DNA from 3 places in the Kocuria sp. JC486 genome. Region 1 is predicted to be linked to each of the others. Evidence: riboswitches for the same ligand, from Rfam matches in the RefSeq annotation. Region 1 holds a riboswitch; each other region holds the start of a gene.
The links. Region 1 has a riboswitch for S-adenosylmethionine ahead of GWK18_RS05910 (MetQ/NlpA family ABC transporter substrate-binding protein). Riboswitches for the same ligand answer to the same signal wherever they lie in the genome.

Region 1 (7,283 bases):
GCACCTGCTGTTCGGCGTGGAACTGGACCGGATCGACGTCGTCGTGCATCCCCAGTCCGTGGTGCATTCCATGGTGCAGTTCACGGACGGCTCCACCATGGCCCAGGCCTCCCCGCCGGACATGCGGTTGCCGATCGCGCTGGGACTGGGGTGGCCCCATCGAGTGCCGGGGGCGGCCACCCCGTGTGACTGGTCCCGGGCAACGCAATGGACCTTCGAGCCGCTGGACGAAGACGCGTTTCCCGCCGTGCGGCTCATCAAGGAGGCCGCCGCACGCGGAGCCACGGCGCCCGCGGTCTACAACGCGGCCAATGAACAGGCCGTGCTCGCCTTCCACGCGGGCCGCATCGGTTTCCTGGACATCGTGGACACGGTGGCCCGAGTGGTGGAGGAACACCAGGTGGCCGACGACCTCACGGTCAAGGCGGTCCTGGAGGCTGAACGATGGGCTCGGACTCGCGCGGACCAACTCCTGATCGACTGACCCTGAAGCACCTACTCCTCATGTCGAGTGTGCAGTTTGATCGCCCCTGAGGGAGTCAGGGGCGATTAAACTGCACACTCGACGCGGGGGACGGCTCAGTACACGGTCAGCCCGCGGGCGCGGAACACTTCGCGCGCGGCCTCCGTCTGCTCCGACGACGGCGGCTGGACTCCCTTGAGCGAGTAGTCCAGGCCCAGTGAGGCCCACTTGTCCTCACCCATGTTGTGGAAGGGCAGAACCTCCACGCGTTCCACCGAGCCCCAGTTCTGCACGATGTCGGCCACGCCTCGAATGTTCTCCGGGGCATCCGTGAGTCCCGGGACCAGGACGAACCGGACCCAGATCGGCTTGTTCAAGGCGGCCAAACGATCACCGAACGCGATCGTCGGGGCCAAGGACCGGCCGGTCGTCTCGTGGTACGTGGCCTCGTTGCCCGACTTGACGTCCAACAGCACCAAGTCGACGTCGGCGAGCAGTTCGTCGTCGGCAACCCGTCCCAGGAATCCGGAGGTGTCCAGCGCCGTGTGGACGCCCATCTCCTTCGTCCCGCGCAGGATCCGGCGCACGAACTTGTGCTGGAACAGCGGCTCACCACCTGAAATGGTCAGCCCACCGCCGGAGGCGGAAAAGACCTTCCGGTAGCGCCTGATCCGTTTGAGCACCTCCTCGGCGGACTGCAGGGTTCCGTTCTTGAGCTGCATGGTGTCCGGGTTGTGGCAGTACTGACACTGCAACGGGCAGCCGGAGAGGAACAGCGTCATCCGGGTTCCTGGCCCGTCCACCGCCGTGACCAGTTCCCACGAATGGATCGAGCCCATGAGGCCGGCGTGCAGGGCCTGGACCTTTTCGTGGTGTAGGGGGCGCCCGTCCGCGTCCAGAGGCAGGAGTTCTCGGTGCAGGTCGCCCAGGGTCTCGGGCAACCCCGACGCTGTGCCGCGGCGTCGGGGGAGCGGGAGATCCTGGGCCGCCCGCGGGGTCACGGCGTCGGTGGGGCGCAGTGCTGTGACCGAGCCCTCCGACGGCGTGAACCGGGGGTTGGTGGTACGGGTTCCGCGCATCTACGGAATCCTGATCAGACGCGGTCGTGGAACGTGCGCGACAGGACGTCCAACTGCTGCTCGCGGGTCAGGCGAACGAAGTTCACGGCGTACCCGGAGACCCGCACCGTCAGCTGCGGGTAGTTCTCCGGGTGAGCCATGGCGTCCTCCAGGGTCTCCCGGTTCAATACGTTGACGTTCATGTGGTAGCCGTCGGAAACGTTCTGGGCATCCAGCAGACCCGCCAGGTTGGTGATCTGCTCGTCCTTGGTGCGGCCCAAACCGGAGGGAACCACCGTGTTGGTCAGGGAAATGCCGTCCATGGCCTCGGCGAAGGGCAGCTTGGCCACCGACAGTGCAGAGGCCAACATCCCGTGAGTGTCCCGCCCGTTGGAGGGGTTGGCACCCGGAGCGAACGGCTCGCCCGCGCGTCGACCGTCCGGGGTGTTACCGGTCTTCTTGCCGTAGACCACGTTGGAGGTGATTGTCAGGACCGACTGGGTGTGCACCGCGTCCCGGTAGGTGGGGTGGCGGCGGACGCGCTCCATGAACTCGTGCACGATCTTGACCGCGATCTCGTCCACCCGGTCGTCGTCGTTGCCGTAGGCCGGGAATTCGCCGTCGATCTGGTAGTCGGTGACCAAACCGGACTGGTCACGGACCGGTCGAACCGTTGCGTACTTGATGGCGGACAGCGAATCCGCGGTCACGGAGAGCCCGGCAATGCCGCAGGCCATGGTGCGCAGCACGTTGCGGTCGTGCAGCGCCATCTCCAGGCGCTCGTAGGCGTACTTGTCGTGCATGTAGTGGATGCAGTTCAGGGCCTCCACGTACGTCGCGGCGAGCCAGTCCAACGTGACCAGGAACTTCTCCCACACGTCGTCGAACTCCAGCACCTCACCGACGACGGCGGGGGACTCCGGAGCGATTTGCTTCCCGGAGATCTCGTCGCGGCCACCGTTGATCGCGTACAGCAGGGACTTGGCCACGTTCACGCGGGCTCCGAAGAACTGCATCTGCTTGCCCACGGTCATGGGGGAGACGCAGCAGGCGATGGCGGCGTCGTCACCGCAGGCACCGCGGATCAGTTCGTCCGATTCGAACTGGATGGCGGACGTGTCGATCGAAACCTGGGCGCAGTAGCGCTTGAAGCCTTCCGGAAGGTCCGCGGACCAGAAGACCGTCAGGTTCGGTTCCGGGGCGGGTCCCAGGTTGTAGAGGGTCTGCAGGAACCGGAAAGAGGTCTTGGTGACCAGGGTCCGCCCGTCGGCACCCATGCCGCCGATGGATTCGGTGACCCAGGTGGGGTCCCCCGAGAACAGCTGGTCGTACTCCGGGGTCCGCAGGAAGCGCACGATCCGCAGCTTGATCACCAGGTCGTCCACGATCTCCTGGACTTCCGATTCCGTCAGCACCCCGTCAGCCAGGTCGCGGGAGAAGTACACGTCCAGGAACGCCGTGTTGCGCCCGAAGGACATGGCCGCGCCGTTCTGCTCCTTGACCGCGCCCAGGTAGGCGAAGTACAGCCACTGCACGGCTTCTGTCGCGTTGGTTGCGGGCTTGGAGATGTCGAACCCGTAGGAGGCTGCCATCTCCTGGAGCTCACGCAGCGCGCGGATCTGCTCCGCGTTCTCCTCGCGCTCGCGGATGACCTTCTCGTCCGCGGCGTAGAGGTCGAGTTCGGCACGCTCGCGCTGCTTGCCCTCCACCAGGGCGTCCACGCCGTAGAGGGCCACGCGCCGGTAGTCGCCGATGATGCGACCGCGGCCGTAGGCGTCCGGCAGGCCGGTCACCACGTGGGAGGACCGTGCTGCGCGCACGTTGGGGGAGTAGACGTCGAAGACCCCGTCGTTGTGGGTCTTGCGATAGGTCGAGTAGATCTTCTCGAGCGTGGGATCCACGGGGTAGCCGTAGGTCTCCAGGGAATTCTTGACCATGCGCCACCCGCCGTTGGGCATGATCGCGCGCTTGAGGGGAGCATCGGTCTGCAGGCCGACGACGATCTCCTGCTCGGCATCGATGTAACCGGGCTTGTGGGAGGTGATGGTCGAGGGCGTGGTGGCATCGACGTCGTAGACGCCCTTCTCGCGCTCGGCCGGGAACATCTCCAGCAGCTTCTGCCAGATGCCGGTGGTCCGAGCCGTGGCACCTTCCAGGAAAGCGGAGTCGCCGTCGTAGGGTGTGTAGTTGCGCTGGATGAAGTCGCGGACGTCGATCGAGTCCTGCCACGGACCTGCCTGGAAACCCCGCCAGGCTTGCGCGGCGGGGTCGAAACCCTCGTCGTGAACGGGGCGGTCTGTGGTCTGGGCGGTCATGTGGTCCTCCTCCGTGGGCAGGGGCCCGGATCCGGTGCCCGTGCAATCCGTGTGAGGCCACTTCTCGGGTCAGACGCGTCCTCACGTTCACTTCCGAAGCTACGGAATCTCCGTCTGTGGTTCACTCGGGTTGCAGATGGTTTCCTTGGGTATCTCTGTGTTCATCTGTGTTTCATGTGCGCGTATGCCGTACGCCCAGGTCGGTGGGGGTTCCGGGCCTGTGGTCCACACATCGCGTTCATGTGAAGTTGCCCACGTTGTGTCGATCATTGCTGTGCGCAACGGCCACGGGCCGCACGATGTTAGGATTTCGCGCAATGGATGACGAGTCCCGGCGAAAAGCTCTGGCTGACCGGGCGGCAACCCTCTGACGTGGTGGGGTGCCCCAGATGAACATCCGGCTCCGGTCAACGGACCTGCGGCAAGCACGAACATCGAGAAATGAGCCTTCCTCGGGCGCCTTCTGATCATCCTTCGTGCATGCGGCACGGTCCCGGACCCCTGCATCACGAACGAAAGGCATACCCTCCATGCGCGCTTACCGAGTTTCCGCATTGGCTCTGACCTCCGTCCTGGGCCTCACCCTGGCCGGCTGCGGTGGTTCCAACAGCAACGAAGGCCCCTACGACGACGAAGTCGTCACCCTGGGCGTGATCGGGTCCTCCCCGGTGGACGAGGCCATCGTCGAAGCCGCCGCCGAAGAAGGCATCACCGTGGAACTGCGCGAGTTCGGTGACTACAGCCAGGTCAACCCTGCCACCGCCAACGGCGACATCGACATGGCCCGGTTCCAGCACATCGCCTACCTGGCGGATTACAACAACAGCGCAGGGGACGACATCACGCCGATCGTTTCCACGTCGATCTACCCGATGGGCCTGTACTCCAACCAGTACGACTCCTTGGACCAGATCAAGGACGGCGACGAGATCGCCATCCCCAACGACTCCATCAACCAGACCCGCGCCCTGCTCCTGCTGGAATCCAAGGGCCTGGTCGAGTTCACCTCCGACACGACGGCGCCCGCCGAGACCGACGTCGACACCGAGAAGTCGAAGGTCAAGGTCACGCCGGTCTCCGCCGAGCAGACCGTCCTGTCCCTCGACTCGGTGGCCGCGTCCGTGGTCAACAACGACTTCCTGGAGCGCGCCGACCTCAACCCCGAGGAAGCGCTCGCGGAGGACGGCGTCGGTGAGGAGAGCTCCTACCCCTACGTCAACCTGTTCACCACCACGGCCGAGAACGCCGACGACGAGACCCTGAACAAGGTTGCCGAACTCTTCCACTCGGACGCCGTTCTGGAGGCCGAGGCCAAGGAGTCCAAGGACACCGCCGTGTCCCTGGACCTGCCGCGCGAAGAGCTGGACCAGATCCTCGCCGACTACCAGAAGGACCTCCAGAAGTGAGTTCTGCGGCGACGGCTACTCCCCGCGTGCGGCCCGGTGAGGACGCCGAGGTGATCGTCCGGTTCGAGGACGCCATCAAGACGTTCGAAACGGGCAAGGGCAAACTGCGCCGAGAGGTCACGGCGGTGGACGGCGTCACGCTGTCGATCCGTCGCGGTGAGATCTACGGGGTCATCGGGTACTCCGGTGCGGGCAAGTCGACGCTGGTGCGCCTGATCAACGGCTTGGAGCCCGTCACCGGGGGTGTCGTGGAGGTCGACGGGCAGCGCGTCGACGGGCGGACCGAGGAACAACTGGCCCCGATTCGCCGGGAGATCGGCATGATTTTCCAGCAGTTCAACCTCTTCACCTCCCGGACGGTCGCGGGCAACGTCGAGTACCCGTTGGTGCGCGCGGGGTGGTCCAAGGACAAGCGCAAGGCGCGGGTTGAGGAACTGCTCCGCTTCGTCGGACTGTCCGAACGTGCGGGAAACTACCCCGAGCAGCTCTCGGGCGGACAGAAGCAGCGCGTGGGAATCGCCCGCGCGCTGGCCGCCCAGCCCAAGATCCTGCTGGCGGACGAATCCACCTCCGCGCTGGACCCCGAAACCACGCAGGAGGTCCTGAACCTGCTGCGCCGGGCCAACCGTGAGTTCGGCATCACCGTGGTGCTGATCACCCACGAAATGGACGTGGTGCGCTCGATCGCCGACCGGGTCGCCGTCATGGACAGCGGTCGTGTGGTCGAAGAAGGACCCACGGCGCGGGTGTTCTCCGCACCGGAAACGGACACCGCCCGAAAGTTCGTGGCCACGGTGAGCCACGACGAACCCGACAGCGAAGAACTGAGCTACCTGAGCGAACAGAGCAAGGGGCGGCTGGTCGTCGTCGACGTTCGTGAAGGCGTGGACGTGGGGTCCGTCCTGTCCGCTGCCGCCGCCCGCGGGGTGCAGTTCCAGATCGTGTTCGGGGGAGTCTCCGTCCTGCAGCGTCAGTCCTTCGGGTCCCTGACCGTGGACCTCACCGGTGAGCGGCACGAGGTCGACCGGACGATCGACGAACTCTCCCAGCTGACAACCGTGAAGGAGGTTTCGGCATGAACTGGTCCGTCCTCGGCCCCCAACTGCTGACCGCCATCGGCGAGACCCTCTACATGGTCGCGCTGACCATGGTGATCGCCGGCCTGATCGGTCTTTTCTTCGGCGTTGCCCTGTACGTGACGCGCCCCGGCAACCTCTACGCGAGCCGGGCCGTGAACACCGCGATCAACCTGGTGGTCAACTTCGTCCGCCCCATCCCCTTCATCATCCTGTTGGCCGCCCTGGGGCCGCTGACGGACGCGGTGGTAGGAACCCGCCTGGGGCAGAACGCGGCGATCTTCGCCATGTCGATCGCCGCGGTGTTCGCCGTCGCCCGCATCGTGGAACAGAACCTCATGTCCGTGGACCCCGGCGTCGTAGAAGCGGCCCGCTCCATGGGTGTCTCGCGCCCCAAGATCATCACCACGGTGATCCTTCCGGAAGCCCTCGGGCCCCTGGTCCTGGGGTACACCTTCCTGGTGATCGGCGTGACGGACATGTCCGCCATGGCCGGCGCGATCGGTGCCGGTGGTCTGGGTGACTTCGCCCTGCGTCTGGGCTACCAGCGGTTCAACGACCAGATCACCTGGGCAGCCGTGGCCGTCATCATCGTCATGGTTCAGCTGGTGCAGTTCTTCGGCAACTCCATGGCGCGCAAGATCATGCGGCGCTGAGCCGCTGATCGAGTCGCGACGACGACGGGCCCCTTCCTTGGACTGCTTCGCTTGTGGTCCGCTGCGGAGGGGCTTTGTCGTACCCGAGTTGACCTGTGGCACCCGGACCTGGGCGCCTTCCGTAGGGCGTCAAGCGAAGGAGTCCGAGGAAGGCGCCCAGGTCCGGGTGGATCGCAGCCGAGATCGGGGGCACAGCACGGAAAGTTCTGGGCTGAGTGTGGTTGCATGTCGGCCGTGACCGTTCTGCTCTATGTCCTCGGCGTGCTCCTGGCAGCTGTGGCCTTCATCTTCTCGATCGCCCTGCACGAG
Region 2 (7,283 bases), on a different contig from region 1:
CGGACGCGTAGGCCTCGGTGAGTTCCTCCCCGGACATGTACCCGGTGAACACGGTGTTCGTCCCGGCGAACTCCCGTTCGAGCTGCTCCTTGTGGGGCCCGGAGCCCACGATCGCCAGGCGTGCCTGCGGCAACCGGCGGATCGGCTCCACCAGGTCGTCCAGGTTCTTCTCCTTGGAAACCCGTCCGACGTAGACGATCAGGGGCGCCTCCGGGTGCCCGCCGGTCAGTCGCTCACGCATGCTTCGGCTCGCGCGGGACGGGTGGTATCCGGCCGTGTCCACCGCCTTGGGCCACAGGTCCACGTCCCTGACGCCCACGCTGCGGGCGCGTTCCACCATGGGGCCTGAGGTGCACAGATTCACCTCGGACTGGTTGTGCAGCCAGCGCAGCCAGTTCTCTGACGGGTGCCGGAGAAGGGAAAGACCCAGCGCATCGGTGTAGTGCGGAACATCGGTGTGGAACGAGGACAGCAGGGGCAGGTCACGACGACGAGCCGAGAGGACTCCGTAGGCGGCCAGCCAGATGGGGTTGACCGCGTGCACGATGTCCGGTTGGAAATTCGCCATGTGCGTGGCGATCCGCCCGGTGGGCAGTCCCACCTTGATTTCGGGATACCAGGGCTTGAACGAGACCGAACGCACCGGAACCACGGTGTGTCCCGCGAAGAACAACGGCGGTTTGCCGGGCGCGAAGATCACGACCTGGTGCCCGAGCGCCTCGAGTTGTTCGAGGGTACGGAGAATGCGCGTGACCACCCCGTCGATTTTGGGCAGGAAGACCTCGGTGTAGAGGGCGATGCGCACGGAGGACTCAGCGCTCGGCGGGTGTGGTCGCCGAAGCGGCCATCGATGCCGGAATCCCTGCGTGCGTGCGTCTGTTCCAGAGGGACGTGGCTGGGATCTTGGACAGGTCCGCACGGTGTGCGTAGCGGCGGGCGGTGTCCTCGACCTCCATCAGCAGTCCCTCGGACAGGGTGGTGGGTTCCAGCCCCAGGTCCAGGAAGGTGTCGTTGGTGACGTGCAGTTCGTTCTCGGCCGACTCCTGGCGGGGGTTGGGCACCATTTCCACCTCGGCCTCGGAGATGCGGGCCACCAGTTCGGCAAGATCACGCACCCGGTGGGTCTCGGTCATCTGGTTGAGGATCATGACCCGGTCGCCCGGTGCGGGTGGGTTCTGCAACGCGATCTCGACGCAGCGGACCATGTCTTGGACGTGGATGAACGCGCGGGTCTGCCCACCGGTGCCGTGCACGGTCAAGGGGTAGCCGACCGCCGCCTGCATGAGGAAGCGGTTGAGCACGGTGCCGTAGTCGCCGTCGTAGTCGAAGCGGTTGATCAGGCGTTCGTCCAGCAGTGTTTCGGCGGTGTTCGTGCCCCAGATGATGCCCTGGTGGAGGTCGGTGATGCGCACCCGGTCGTTCTTGGCGTAGAAGGCGAACAGCAGCTGATCCAGTGACTTGGTCATGTGGTAGATCGAGCCCGGGTTGGTCGGGTACAGGATCTGCGTCTCGATGTTGTCCCTGCCCTCGTGGGGGATCTCCACGTCCAGGTAGCCCTCGGGGATCTTCATCCCGGCGGTTCCGTACCCGTAGACGCCCATGGTGCCCAGGTGCACCACGTGAACGTCCAGGTCGGATTCGACAATGGCAGCCAGGAGGTTGTGGGTCGCGTTGACGTTGTTGTCCACGGTGTAACGCTTGGTGCGGGGCGTCTTCATCGAGTAGGGAGCGGCACGCTGTTCCGCGAAGTGCACCACGGCGTCCGGACGTTGGGTGACCAACAGGTCGAGCAACCCCTCGTAGTCCTGAGCCACGTCCAGGTGCACGTGATCGATCACGTTGCCCGTGACCTCGGTCCAGGCGTGCAGCCGTTCGACCAGGGGACGGATCGGGGTCAGGGACTGGGCATCGAGTTCGTCGTCGATGCGCCGCCGCGAGAGATTGTCCACGATGACGACGTCGTGGCCCTTGTTGGAAAGGTGCAGTGCGGCCGGCCAGCCGCAGAATCCGTCGCCGCCGAGGATTGCGATCTTCACGTGGTCTCCGTTTCGTGCATGTGTCCGGTCAGTGCCTTCACGTCGCGCCATCCGTGCACGGTGGTGCGTGCTGCCCGGCGGTACTCCGCTGCCCACGGATGCCGAGTCACTCAATTCTGGCAGATGGGCTCACCTGTGCCCGGGGGAATCTCTGGGGCGCGATCAGGTGGCTCGACGAATCCAGTCCACCGGGCAATGGCCTCCTCGGTGAGCGACCTGCAGTCGCGAGCAGGAGAGCAGCCGATCCAGCCGGTGTGCGTGGGCGACGGGGACCACAGGATCGTCCTCGGAATGCACGATCACGACGTCCAGATCGGCCAGCGCCCTGTCCGCATGGATCGGCAACGCCCATTGAGGTCCCCACCAGGGGTGGGATTCGTCGGTTGCGTGACCTGGGCCCGGCGCTTCCCAGAAGGGCGCAGCCACGATGACCGTCCGGCGCAGCATGGTCGGCCGTCGCAGACACAGGAAACGTAGGGCCTCGGACCCGCCCAGGGAGTGGCCCACGAGGATCCAGGGCTCGTCGGGCAGCTCACGGATCGCACGGGCGATTTCGTGCTGCCACAGTTGCGCGGAATCCGGGCGGTCGGTCGGCGGGAGCTGTGGGGCGATGATCTCGGCGTCCGGCCAGTGGGCACGGAGTTCCCGGGCGATCTCGTCGTCCGGGCCGTCGTCGTCACCTGCGCCGTGCAGGTACAGAATGCGGTTGACCATGTGAGGCTCCTTCTGCGCGTCCAGTGTTCCCGGACACCCTGCTGGTAAGTGTTCTTAGAGTTTCGCACTTCCCAGGAGCGCAGTCACCGGATTGGCCGAAGATGTGCTCTGGCAGGGGAGGTTGGTGGCGGTTGACCGGGCTGTGGTGGAATCACCTCGACGGGCGGGGGCAGCGCCGGCCCTGGAGCGGGGCGTCGTGACGGGAGGAAGGGCGAGCGTGGCTGAGGCGACTCGTGTGGCCGCTCACGGTCTGGACGTCCCCGGGCCCGTGGGCGACCGGGACCTGGCGGTCGATGCCGCCCGCGTGGGAGCCCTTGTCCTGGTGGTCTGCGCGCACGTCCTGCTGGTCACGCTGGTCACGGTTCCGGGGACCGGGGGCGTTTCCCTGACCATGGCACCCACCCGTCACTCGTGGTTCTGGTGGTTCTCGTGGATCGTCCAGATCATGCCGCTGTTCTTCGTGGTGGGTGGGTTCTCCTCCGCGGTCTCCTGGGCCCGGTTCGCCGACGGCCCGGGTGCCTCGGTCGGTGCCAAGGCACTGTGCTGGATCCGGGGGCGACTGCTCAGACTGGCCCAACCGGCCGCCGTTCTCTGGGTGTCCTTGGCGGTCGTGACAGCTGGTGCACTGGCGGCCGGGGCGCCGGTGGGGGAGGTTCGCCTGGCGCTCTCGGGGTTGGGGATGCACCTGTGGTTCCTGGGTGCTTACGCACTGTGCCTGGCCCTCGTGCCCCTGACCCATGCTGCGCATCGCCGCCATCCGTACCTGAGCCTGGGGGCCTTGTTGGTGGTGTGTGCAGCCGCTGAGATTCCGCGGTTGGTCACCGGAGACCATTGGTGGGGGCTGTTGTCCCTCGGGCCCGTCTGGGTGACGATCCATCAACTGGGCTATTTCCGGGCGGACGGCACCGCGGCGCGTGCTCGCGGCCCGGTCATGGTCCTCGCCGCCGGCGCCGGGTACCTGGCACTGTGGGCCTTGGTCAGCACGGGCTGGTGGGTGCGGGACATGTTGGCCGGTCTCAATCCACCGAGTCTGACGCTTGTCGTGCTGGGCTTCAGCCAGGCCTGCCTCCTGCAGGCGCTGACCCCGGCCCTGTCCCGCCTCATGTCTTGGCGACCCGTCCAGGCAGCGGCCTGGCTCATCGGATCCCGGCCCGTGACCCTTTACCTGTGGCACCTGCCCGTCATCGTCCTGGTGATGTCCGTGTGGTGGTTGTCGAACGCTCCCGAACCGGAACCGGCCAGCGGCCGCTGGTGGCTGTGGCGGATACCGTTGGCGCTCATCTGCTGGGCGGGGTCGCTGGCCGTCGTCCGGATGTTCGGTCGGTGGGAGACGACGGCGGTCCTGCCGCCCGCCACGCGTGCCCGGGCGCTCGCCGTCGTACCTTCCACGCCCCACTACGCGGCCGTCGTCCTTGCGGTGATTCTGCTGATAGTGCCGGTGGTCCTGGAGATCCGGTTCCTGCTCAACCCGGTCCTGGTGACCGTGGGTGCGGTGGCCTACTTGGCCGCCGCGGTTCTCTTGCGGTGGGCCCCTGACCTGCGCCGGCCTGCCGACGCACCCGAAGGCGAAGCGTCCCTACAGACTGAGCAGCGGCGAAACATGTGACGCAACATCGCCGAAGTGGGATAGGCTGAGCGGGCTTCACGAGATGCGTTCGCCAAGCTCCGACTTGAGCGCACACCAACCCCATGTTCACGGGTGGTTCGGATGACGAAGCGGCCTGCACCGCCCGCAGCGCACGAACAACTCCGTGGGTGACCGTGCAGGTCAAGAGCACCAACCCACTGGAGGTACCGAGATGACGCTCTCGCCCTCGGCAACCATCAACGGCTCGTCCTCGTTGGCCACTCGGCAGATCCATGCCGGTCGCGGCGGTTCGGCCGATTCGCCCACCCAGGCGACCCTTCCCGTGCCGATCTACCAGTCCTCGGCCTTCGAGTTCCCCGATCACGCGTCCGCGGCGGCCATGTTCGCTCAGACCCAGCCGGGCTTCACCTACTCCCGTACCGGTAACCCGACCGTGGCTGTTCTGGAAGCGCGCTCCGCTGATCTGGAGGGCGGGATCGCGGGTCTCGCCCTGGGGTCGGGTCAGTCCGCTGTTGCCGCCGCACTGTTGGCGCTGGTGAGCACCGGGCCCGGCAAGCACCTGGTCGTCTCGGAGAAGATCTACGGCGGCACCGTGGACCTCCTGGGCGACACCCTGGCCGACCTCGGCGTCACCGTGACCTACGTGGACCCGACGGACGCCTCCCAGTGGGCCGCGGCCGTCACCGATCAGACTCGAGGATTCTTCCTGGAATCCATCGGCAACCCGCTGTCCACTCTGGCCGACCTCGACGCCATTGCCGAGGTCGCACACGAGGCCGGTGTTCCCGTGGTCGTGGACAACACACTGGCCACGCCGGTCCTGTACCGCCCCATCGAACACGGGGCGGACATCGTGGTCCACTCGGCCACCAAGTACTTCGGGGGCCACGGCACGGCGCTGGCCGGGGTCATCGTGGACGCCGGGCGGTTCGACTGGGAGGCCCGGCCCGAGCGGTGGCCGCAGTTCACGAGCCCGCGTGAGCGGTGGGGCCACCAGAGCCTCGTGGACAAGTGCCGCGGGGGCTCAGCTTTCCTCCACCTGTGCCGTGCCAAGTTCGTCCACGACCTCGGCCTCACCCTGTCGCCGTTCAACGCCTCCCAGATCATCCAAGGAATGGAGACCCTGGACCTGCGGGTGCGCAGGCACAGTGATTCCGCGGCACGGATCGCACGGTTCCTGGACGGCCACCCGGCTGTCCGGCGGGTGCACCACCCCGTCGTCGAATCCTCCGTGGATCACCGGATCGCGGAACGGGACTATCCTTCGGGGACGGGCGCGGTGTTCGCCTTCGAACTCAACTGCGGCCCCGAGCGCGTGCCGGAATTCGTGGACTCGTTGCGCCTGTTCAAGCTGGTGGCCAACATCGGTGACGTCCGGTCACTCGTCGCCCACCCGGCGGCCATGACGCACTGTCGCCTGACCGAGGAGCAGCGGTTGGCCGGTGGCATCACGTGGGAGACGCTGCGTCTGTCCATCGGTTTGGAAGCCGTCGAGGACCTGATCGCCGACCTGCAGTCCTCCCTGGACGAACTGCAGAGGACCAGCCCCGCCTCGGCACGGACCTCGGACGTCGAGTCCGCGCAGGAGGCGCGGGCATGAGCGGGTTCACCACGCGGGCGGTCCACGCCGGGCAGGAACCCGACCGCCTCACGGGTGCCGTGATTCCGCCGATCTACCAGACCTCCACCTTTGTCCAGGACGGCATCAACGTCCTGCGGGACGGACACGAGTACTCGCGGGGGTCCAACCCGACCCGCAACGGTTTCGAGGAGCAACTGTGCGCCCTGGAAGGTGGGTTCCGGGCGTTCTCGTTCGCCTCGGGGATTGCCGCGGAGGACGCCTTGCTGCGCGCCCTGCTGCGCCCCGGGGACCACGTGATCCTGGGCGGTGACGGGTACGGCGGGACGAACAGGCTGATCTCCAGGGTCCTGGCTCCCTGGCAGGTTGCACATTCGCCCGTGGACGTCACCAACCCCGACGCGGTTCGCGGAGCCTTCACGGACAAGACCCGTGTGCTCTGGGTGGAAACACCCACGAACCCGCTGTTGGGGATCGCCGATCTGGCGACGCTGGCGCAGCTCGCCCACGACCACGGAACGCTGCTGGTCGTGGACAACACCTTTGCCTCGCCCTATCTCCAGCGTCCTTTCGAATTCGGCGCCGACGTCGTGGTGCACTCCACGACCAAGTACGTGGGCGGCCATTCGGACGTGCTGGGCGGCGCCGTCGTCGTCACGGACAAGGCCTGGGAGGTTGCCGAGGTCAACGGGTTCTCGCCCGGAGCCACCCTTGCTGAACTGCTGGCCTTCCAGCAGTTCGCGGGGGGAGCGGTCTCCGGCCCGCAGGACAGCTACCTGGCCGCACGCGGACTGAAGACGCTGGCCCTTCGCATGGAGCGACACCAGGCCAATGCCGGGCGGATCGCGCAATGGCTCACCGAGCGACCGGAGGTGGCGGAGGTCCTGTACCCGGGGCTGCCGGACCACCCGGGACACGAATTGGCGGCGCGGCAGATGGACGGCTTCGGCGGAATGGTGTCCTTCCGGCTCGCGGCCGGAGAGGCGGCCGCGCGCCGATTCGCGGAGTCCACGCACATGTACAAGCTCTCCGTGTCCCTGGGCGGAGTCGAGTCCCTGATCTGCTGGCCTTCGGAAATGACCCACGGGTGCGTCGTCGGCACGGACCAAGCGGTCCCGACCGACCTGGTCAGGCTCTCCGTGGGCATAGAGGACCTGGAGGACCACCTGGAGGACCTGGAGCGCGCCTTCACATCGTGACCCGTGACGCGCAATGCGCTTAACCTGGACCCGGGCCCCCGGGTCCGAATGACGATGCGTACCGACTGACGCGTTTAGATGCGCAAGGAGATCCTCACCATGACCACCGATGACAGCGATCGCAGCGCTTCACACGACGACGGCGCCGCTGGTCCCGTCCAGGACCC
Region 3 (7,283 bases), on a different contig from region 1:
CGGCCACCGCGGCCTCCGCCCGCACCCCGTCGCGGATGGTCACGAACGGGAACCGCGAGCCCCAGGGCGCACCGGTCGGGTCCACCGACGACGGCGCCGGCGTGGCCGGACCCGTGGAGCCGTAGCACCCGCCGAGCATGTTGATCGAGACCACGAAGTACCGGTCGGTGTCGATCACCCGTCCGGGGCCGACCAGACCCTCGCACCACCCCGGGGCTTCCGCGCGGGTGCGTTCCACCTCGGGGGCGTGCTCGCGGGCACGCCCGGGAGCCAGGTGGGCGTCGCCGGTGAGGGCGTGCTCGACCAGGACAGCGTTCGAACCGTCCGCGTCGAGTTCACCCCAGGTCTCGTAGGCCAGCCGCACGCCGGGCAGGACCACCCCGGATTCCAGCGGGAGGTCGCCCACGTCCACGTACGCGAGCACACCGTCCTCACGGACGAAGTCCGGGGCCCCCGTGCGCCCGCCCCCGACCAGGGTCATCTCAGGACGCTCCGTTCTCCGAGGGCTCGGTTCCGGAGCCGGACCCCGCGACAGCCGCGAAGCCCAGTTCCAGATCCGCCAGGATGTCGTCGATGTGCTCGAGCCCCACGGACAGCCGCACGAATCCGGGATCCACGCCCGCGTCCCGCTGCTCGTCCGCGGTCAGCTGCGAGTGCGTGGTGGAGGCCGGGTGGATCACCAGCGAGCGCACGTCACCGATGTTGGCCACGTTCGAGTGCAGCCCCAGCGCGTCCACGAAGGCCTGTCCCGCGGCGGCCCCGCCGTCCAGGACGAAACCGAGCACAGAGCCGGCCCCGTTCGGTGCGTAGCGGGTGGCCCGTTCGTGCCAGGGCGAGGATTCCAGGCCCGCGTAGGACACGGAACGGACGCCGTCGTGGCCCTCGAGCCACTGGGCGACCTTCTGCGCGTTGGCCACGTGTCGCTCCATGCGCAGGGACAGCGTCTCGATGCCCTGTTCGATCATGAACGCGTTGAACGGGGAGATCGAGGCGCCCAGGTCCCGCAGCAGCTGGGTGCGCACCTTGAGCGCGTAGGAGAGGTTGGCGCCGAAGGGTCCGTTCGTCCCGAACACCTCTCCGAAAACGATGTTGTTGTACGACGGATCGGGATTCACGAACTCCGGGAACCGCTCCGGATAACGCGTGTAGTCAAAGTTTCCGGAGTCGACCACGAACCCCCCGATCGAGGTGCCGTGTCCGCCCAGGAACTTGGTGGCCGAATGCACGACGACGTCGGCCCCCCACTCGAAGGGCCGCACCAGGTACGGCGTGGCGACGGTGTTGTCCACGATGAGCGGGACTTCGGACTCGTGGGCGATCCGTGAGACGGCTTCGATGTCCAAGACGTCATTGCGCGGGTTGGGGATCGACTCGGCGTAGAAGGCCTTGGTGTTGGGACGGACGGCGCCCCGCCAGGCGTCGACGTCGTCGGGATCCGTCACGAAGGTGACCTCGATGCCCAACTTGGCCAGCGAGTACTTGAAGAGGTTGAAGGTGCCGCCGTAGAGGGAGGCGCTGGCCACCACGTGGTCGCCCGAACCGGCGATGTTCAGGATGGCGTACGTGGTCGCGGCCTGACCGGAGGCCACCATGACGGCGGCCACGCCGCCCTCCAGGGAGGCGATCCGATTCTCGACCACTTCGGTGGTCGGGTTGTTGAGCCGGGTGTAGATGGGGCCCAGCTGCTCGAGCGCGAACCGATCTGCCGCCGTCGCCGCGTCCGGGAAGACGAAGGACGTGGTCTGCTGAATCGGCAGCGCCCGTGCACCGGTGACTGGGTCGGGTTCCTGGCCCGCGTGGATCTGGCGGGTCTCGAAGTTCCAGCCGGCGGGCTGTGCGGGGGTGGGGGTGTTGCTCAACGGTGGCTCCTGGTCTCAGGGGTCCCAGCCGGAGCCGGCGCAGTCCCGCACCGGGTCCGGGTCCGCGACCCGCGCTTGCCGTGACGCGGTCGCGTCCGGCCCGGTCCTCACCCAGGGCACCCCACCGCGGTTGGAGGGTTGCCGGCCAGCAAGCTGGGGCTTGACGCTGGCTCTCGTGACCGCTCCCATTGTCACGGGCACACCGTCGGAACTGCAAGCCGGGAACCGACGACGGAGCAGGGCTGGGCAACCGGGGCTCAGGATCCGAAAAGGTAGGCCCCCGCCAGGAACCCGACGGCGTCGAGCAGAAAGTGCGCGACGACCAGGGGCATGACCCGCCCCGTGCGCCGGTAGATCCACAGGAACACAAGCCCCATGACCACGTTGCCCAGCGTCGGCCCGAACCCCTGGTACAGGTGGTAGCTGCCGCGCAGCAGCGCCGACCCGATCAGCACGGCGGGCCACGCCCACCCCACGCGCAGGAGCCGGTCGGCCAGGAACGCGACCACGATGACCTCTTCAACCAGCGAGTGGCGCGCAGCCTGTCCGATCAGCAAGAGCACACTCCACCACTCGGTCCCGCCACCGTTGGTGGTCAGCTCCGCGGTAAGCCCCAGAGCCCGCCCGGCCTGATACATGCCCAGCGTGCCCAGACCCATGACCACGAACAACAGCGTTCCGAGCGCGAGGTCCTGCCACGGTGCCCTGAGGTCCAACCCGATCTGGCGGCACACGGTTCTCAGCTGCCCGGCGGAACCTGCCAGGAGGTAGAGCGCCAGCAGCACCGGCACCAGGGCGAGGACGATCGTCAGCACCTGACGCAGCACGTCGAAAACCGGGACATCGCTCATGGGCTGATTCATGGTCGCGTGGGACTGCGCGATCGACGAAGTGGTCATGACCTCGGCGATCTTCAGGATCGCCCACAGAGCGCTCGCGCCGAGAGAGACCCCGAGCACCAGCAGGATCTGCACCCACAGATCGGCCCGTCGGCCTCCGAATTCCTCCGGACGCCTGTCCTCGTGCCCTTGCCAGTGCTCGTCCCGGCGTTCCGCTTCCGTCATGGCCCCATTGTGCCGTCCGACGACGACGCCCCGGCCCGCTCACCAGTCCGGCCGCGATAGGTTGAACGCCATGACCGATGCCGCAGCCGATCACAGCACCGTTTCAGTTCCCGCTCCCGTTCACGCCCCGGTCGCCGAACGACGCGACAGCGTCCGTGAGTTCCACGGTGACCGCTTCCGGGACCCCTACGAATGGCTGCGGGACAAGGAATCCCCGGAGGTCATCAGCCACCTGGAGGCGGAAACGGCCTTCGCGGAATCCAGCACCGCACACCTGGCCAGCACTCGGGAGCAGATCTTCCAGGAGATCAAGGGTCGCGTGCAGGAGACCGACCTGTCCGTTCCGTGGCGTCGTGGCGACTGGTGGTACTTCGGGCGCACGGTCGAAGGCGGAGAGCACGGGATCCGATGCCGGGTGCCTGCCACGGCCCCGCTGGACTCCGAGGACGCCTGGACCCCACCCGTCGTCGAACCCGGCGTTGCCCTCCCCGGCGAAGAGGTCCTGCTGGACGGCAATGCGGAAGCCGCCGCACACGATTTCTGGTCCCTGGGCGCGTGGGACGTCTCCCTGGACGGCCGGTGGATGCTGTGGGCCGCGGACACCACGGGTGATGAGCGCTTCACCGTGCGGATCAAGGACCTCACCACGGGAGAGGTCCTCCCGGACGAAATCCCCGGTACCTCCTACGGCGCGTTCCTTTCCCCCGACGGCCGCGCGGTTTACTACACCGAGGTGGACGACTCCTGGCGCCCCTGGCGGGTACGCCGCCACGACGTAGGGGCCGGTAGCGCCACCACCCCACTGGACGCAGACGCCTTGATCGCCCAGGAGGAGGACCCGGGCCTCTGGCTCGGCGCCGGGCTGTCGGCGGATCGCCGGTGGCTGGTCCTGGATGCCGGGTGCTCCGAGTTCTCCGAGGTGTCGATCCTGCCGCTCGACGCCGCTCCGGGCACGGCCCCCACAGTCGTGATTCCCCGTGGTGAGCGCGTGCTCTACCAGGCGGAACCGGTGCGGGTGGACGGCCGCGACGTCGTCCTGGTCTCGCATGACCACGGTGCCGCGGACGGTCGGCTCTCGCTCCTGGAGCTGGACCGGTTGGGGCTGCCGCTGGACCGGGCCGGGGCCGTGGACGTCATCTCGCCGCGCGAGGACCTGCGCCTTCAGGGCTTCGCCGTGACCGCGGACCACCTGCTCGTGTCGGTGCGGGAGAACACCCTGCCGACCGTGCTGCTCCTCCCCCTGGCCGGTCTGGGGACCCCGGACCAGGCCCCGGTCACCCGCGTGTGGAACGACGACGGCGACCTGGCCTCCGTGAACTTGATCGCCGCCGAACACGATTCCCCCGTGGTCAGGTTCGCCGTGGAGACCTTCCTGCGCCCGACCAGGATCTTCGACCTGATCCTCTCGAGCAGTTCGACCGGCAGCACACCGGACAACTCCTCGCAGGTCGTCCCCGTTCTCCGCCAAGAGAAAGCGGTGCTGGGTGGTTACGACCCCGCCGATTACGAGGTCGAACGGGACTGGGCCACCGCCATCGACGGCACGCGCATCCCCGTGACCCTGATCCGCCGCCGCGGCCTCCTGGAGCCCGCCCCCGCCGTCGTCTACGCCTACGGCTCCTACGAAATCAGCATGGACCCGGCGTTCTCCTACTCCCGGATCTCCCTGCTCGACCGCGGTGCGGTGTGGGTCATCGCCCACGCCCGCGGCGGCGGGGAATGTGGCCGTGCGTGGTACGACGACGGGAAGAAGCTGCGGAAGAACAACACGTTCACGGACGTGGTGGCCGTGACGGAGCACGTGGGACGGCGGGCCGACGTCGATGCCGACCGGCTGGTCCTCATGGGTGGTTCCGCGGGAGGGCTCATGGTAGGCGCCGTGTTGAACCTGGCACCGCACCTCTACCGCGGGGCGGTGGCTTCCGTCCCGTTCGTGGACCCGCTGACCTCCATCCTCATGCCGGAACTCCCCTTGACCGCGCTGGAATGGGAGGAATGGGGCAATCCGATCGAGGATCGGGAGGTCTACGCGTACATGAAGGCGTACTCCCCGTACGAGAACATCTCGACCGACCCCGGCGTCGCCTACCCGCCGATCCTCGCGGTCACGTCCCTGCACGACACGCGTGTGCTGTACGTCGAACCCGCCAAGTGGGTGGCCGCCCTCCGCCACGCCCGTCCGGATGCCGCCGATCAGGTCATCATGCGGATCGAGATGGCCGGCGGCCACGGTGGTGCGTCGGGCCGCTACCAGCAGTGGCGGGACACGGCGTGGGAGGACACGTGGGCCTTGGAGCGGATGGGGTTGGTCTGACGGCACGGATCAGGAACTCACAGCCCACATGGGCGTTCGCTTGGGCGGCAACCTTTCCAGGACCAGGACCAGCGGGATCACCAACAGTGCCGTGGCGATGGAGGTCAGGAACACCGGCCACAACGCCACGGTCTGCGGGACCCACACGAGTTCCACGAAGTACCCGGCAAGATTCGCGCCCGCATGCCAACCCAGCGGAATCCACAACGCGCCCGTACGCAGGGACGCCCAGGTCAGGGTCGCGCCCAGAACCGCAAGCTCCACCAGACGCATCAGAACCCAGTGACCGGACCCCCCGTTGCTGTACAGATTGGCTGCGTGCGCAGCGGAGAACAACAGGCTGCTGACGGCGATCACCACCGCGGGATGCCAACGGCTCTCGCTGAGCCGCACCAGAACTCCGCGATAGACGAGTTCTTCGGGCAGCGCGGTGGCCAGCACACCGATCACCACGGCGCCCAACGCCGCGAAAAGTCCGGCGCGTGGCAGCCACACGCCCATCGGTGTGGTCGCGCCCGTGACCAGAAACAGTGCGGAGGTGATCCCCGTGATGGCCCCGGAGAACAACAGTGCGATCCACAACGCCCGCAGCTTCTGCGCCCCGGAGCGGACGTCGGCGCCCATGAGCTTGGGCAGCACGGCGGGTGCGGAGCCCACCGATTTGTCCCACCCCGGGAAGCCCAGAGCCAGGACTCCCCGCTTGGTGATCAGGAACCAGATCAGCAGAACGGCCACGGGCTGGACCAGGAAGACGATCTCCCAGGGCCAGTCCCGGACGGCCATCCGCCAGGAAACGATGAGAGAGACGATCAGGGTGGCCAGGACCGCCGCCAGTGGACGGTCACGCACCGATCGTTGAAGTCCGCGCATGGGCTGAGAATAGTCCACGCCCCGCCGAATCACGTGCGGGCGAACCGCCCCCGGTGACCGGAAACGCCCACCGGGCCCCCTGCCCCGGAGCCGGTGACCGTGACGGCGACTAGAACCGGAACGGGATCGGAATACCGCCGCAGCAGCACACGCCCTGCACACGCGAGGGCTGCGTGCTGAGGAGCAGGGCGGCCTGATGGCACGCGGCGAACTGGGCCAGGGTGGGAACCACGCCGCGCAGCACCCCGCGTTCGGCGATGATGCCCCGGATCACCGCCGAACAGGACTGGCCACCGCGCGCCACCAGGTGGGCGCAGGTGTAGCCCTTGCGGGGGGACAGATACCGCTGGTACCCGCGGATGGCAAGGTCCACAAAGCGACGGGGAGCGACCGTAACCCTACTTAGTGTTTCCATGTCACCACCCTAGCGGAGCCTTCAGTTGATCCCGGGCCTAGCGGAGCCTTCAGTTGATCCCGAGCTTCTCCAGAATCAGTTCGCGCACGCGTCCCGCGTCGGCCTGACCCTTCGTCGCCTTCATGACGGGACCGATCAGGGCCCCGACGGCCTGAACCTTGCCCGCCTGAACCTTGGCAACCACGTCGGGCATCTGCGCCATCGCGTCGTCGATCGCGGTGAGCAGCACGCCGTCGTCGGAGACCACGGCCAGGGACCGGGCTTCCACAATCTGCGCGGGCGATCCCTCGCCGGCGGCGATGTGGCCGATGACCTGCTTGGCGATCTTGTCGTTGATGGTCTTGGCGCCGATGAGAGATTCAATCTCCACCACGTGCTCCGGGGTCACGCCGAGCTCGGCGATCTCCGTACCGCGCACATTGGCCAGGCGCGCAATCTCGCCCATCCACCACTTGCGGGCGGCACCCGCGGTGGCTCCGGCGGCGATGGTCGCTTCGATCTCGTCCAGCACACCCGCGTTGACGACGTCGCGGAACTCCTGGTCCGAGTAGCCCCACTCAGCCTTGAGCTTCTTGCGCCGTTCGGACGGCGGCTCCGGGAGTTCCGCGCGCAGTTGCTCCACCCACTCCGGGTCCGGCACCACGGGCACCAGGTCGGGCTCCGGGAAGTAGCGGTAGTCGTCGGCATCGGACTTCGGGCGACCGGAGGTGGTCGACCGGGTGTCCTCGTGCCAGTGCCGGGTCTCCTGCACGATCGCGTCC

Region 2: it holds a riboswitch for S-adenosylmethionine, as region 1 does, so the genes downstream of both, GWK18_RS12365 (aminotransferase class I/II-fold pyridoxal phosphate-dependent enzyme) here and GWK18_RS05910 (MetQ/NlpA family ABC transporter substrate-binding protein) in region 1, are expected to answer to the same signal.
Region 3: it holds a riboswitch for S-adenosylmethionine, as region 1 does, so the genes downstream of both, GWK18_RS04885 (bifunctional o-acetylhomoserine/o-acetylserine sulfhydrylase) here and GWK18_RS05910 (MetQ/NlpA family ABC transporter substrate-binding protein) in region 1, are expected to answer to the same signal.

The regions. Positions count from the first base shown of each region.
Region 1 covers NZ_JAAOZS010000008.1:23,197-30,479, forward strand. The annotation lists gene dxr (1-deoxy-D-xylulose-5-phosphate reductoisomerase) at 1-484, shown strand, start outside; gene pflA (pyruvate formate-lyase-activating protein) at 580-1,542, opposite strand; gene pflB (formate C-acetyltransferase) at 1,557-3,836, opposite strand; SAM riboswitch class IV at 4,157-4,270, shown strand; gene GWK18_RS05910 (MetQ/NlpA family ABC transporter substrate-binding protein) at 4,367-5,242, shown strand; gene GWK18_RS05915 (methionine ABC transporter ATP-binding protein) at 5,239-6,321, shown strand; gene GWK18_RS05920 (methionine ABC transporter permease) at 6,318-6,974, shown strand; gene GWK18_RS05925 (site-2 protease family protein) at 7,200-7,283, shown strand, end outside.
Region 2 covers NZ_JAAOZS010000035.1:5,414-12,696, reverse strand. The annotation lists gene GWK18_RS12385 (glycosyltransferase family 1 protein) at 1-805, opposite strand, end outside; gene GWK18_RS12380 (NAD-dependent epimerase/dehydratase family protein) at 813-2,036, opposite strand; gene GWK18_RS12375 (alpha/beta fold hydrolase) at 2,199-2,750, opposite strand; gene GWK18_RS12370 (acyltransferase) at 2,968-4,356, shown strand; SAM riboswitch class IV at 4,391-4,500, shown strand; gene GWK18_RS12365 (aminotransferase class I/II-fold pyridoxal phosphate-dependent enzyme) at 4,550-5,938, shown strand; gene GWK18_RS12360 (cystathionine gamma-synthase) at 5,935-7,116, shown strand; gene GWK18_RS13355 (DUF4870 domain-containing protein) at 7,216-7,283, shown strand, end outside.
Region 3 covers NZ_JAAOZS010000006.1:17,805-25,087, forward strand. The annotation lists gene GWK18_RS04880 (homoserine O-acetyltransferase) at 1-481, opposite strand, end outside; gene GWK18_RS04885 (bifunctional o-acetylhomoserine/o-acetylserine sulfhydrylase) at 483-1,859, opposite strand; SAM riboswitch class IV at 1,926-2,040, opposite strand; gene GWK18_RS04890 (CPBP family intramembrane glutamic endopeptidase) at 2,117-2,923, opposite strand; gene GWK18_RS04895 (S9 family peptidase) at 2,994-5,237, shown strand; gene GWK18_RS04900 (CPBP family intramembrane glutamic endopeptidase) at 5,247-6,107, opposite strand; gene yidD (membrane protein insertion efficiency factor YidD) at 6,217-6,522, opposite strand; gene gatB (Asp-tRNA(Asn)/Glu-tRNA(Gln) amidotransferase subunit GatB) at 6,572-7,283, opposite strand, start outside.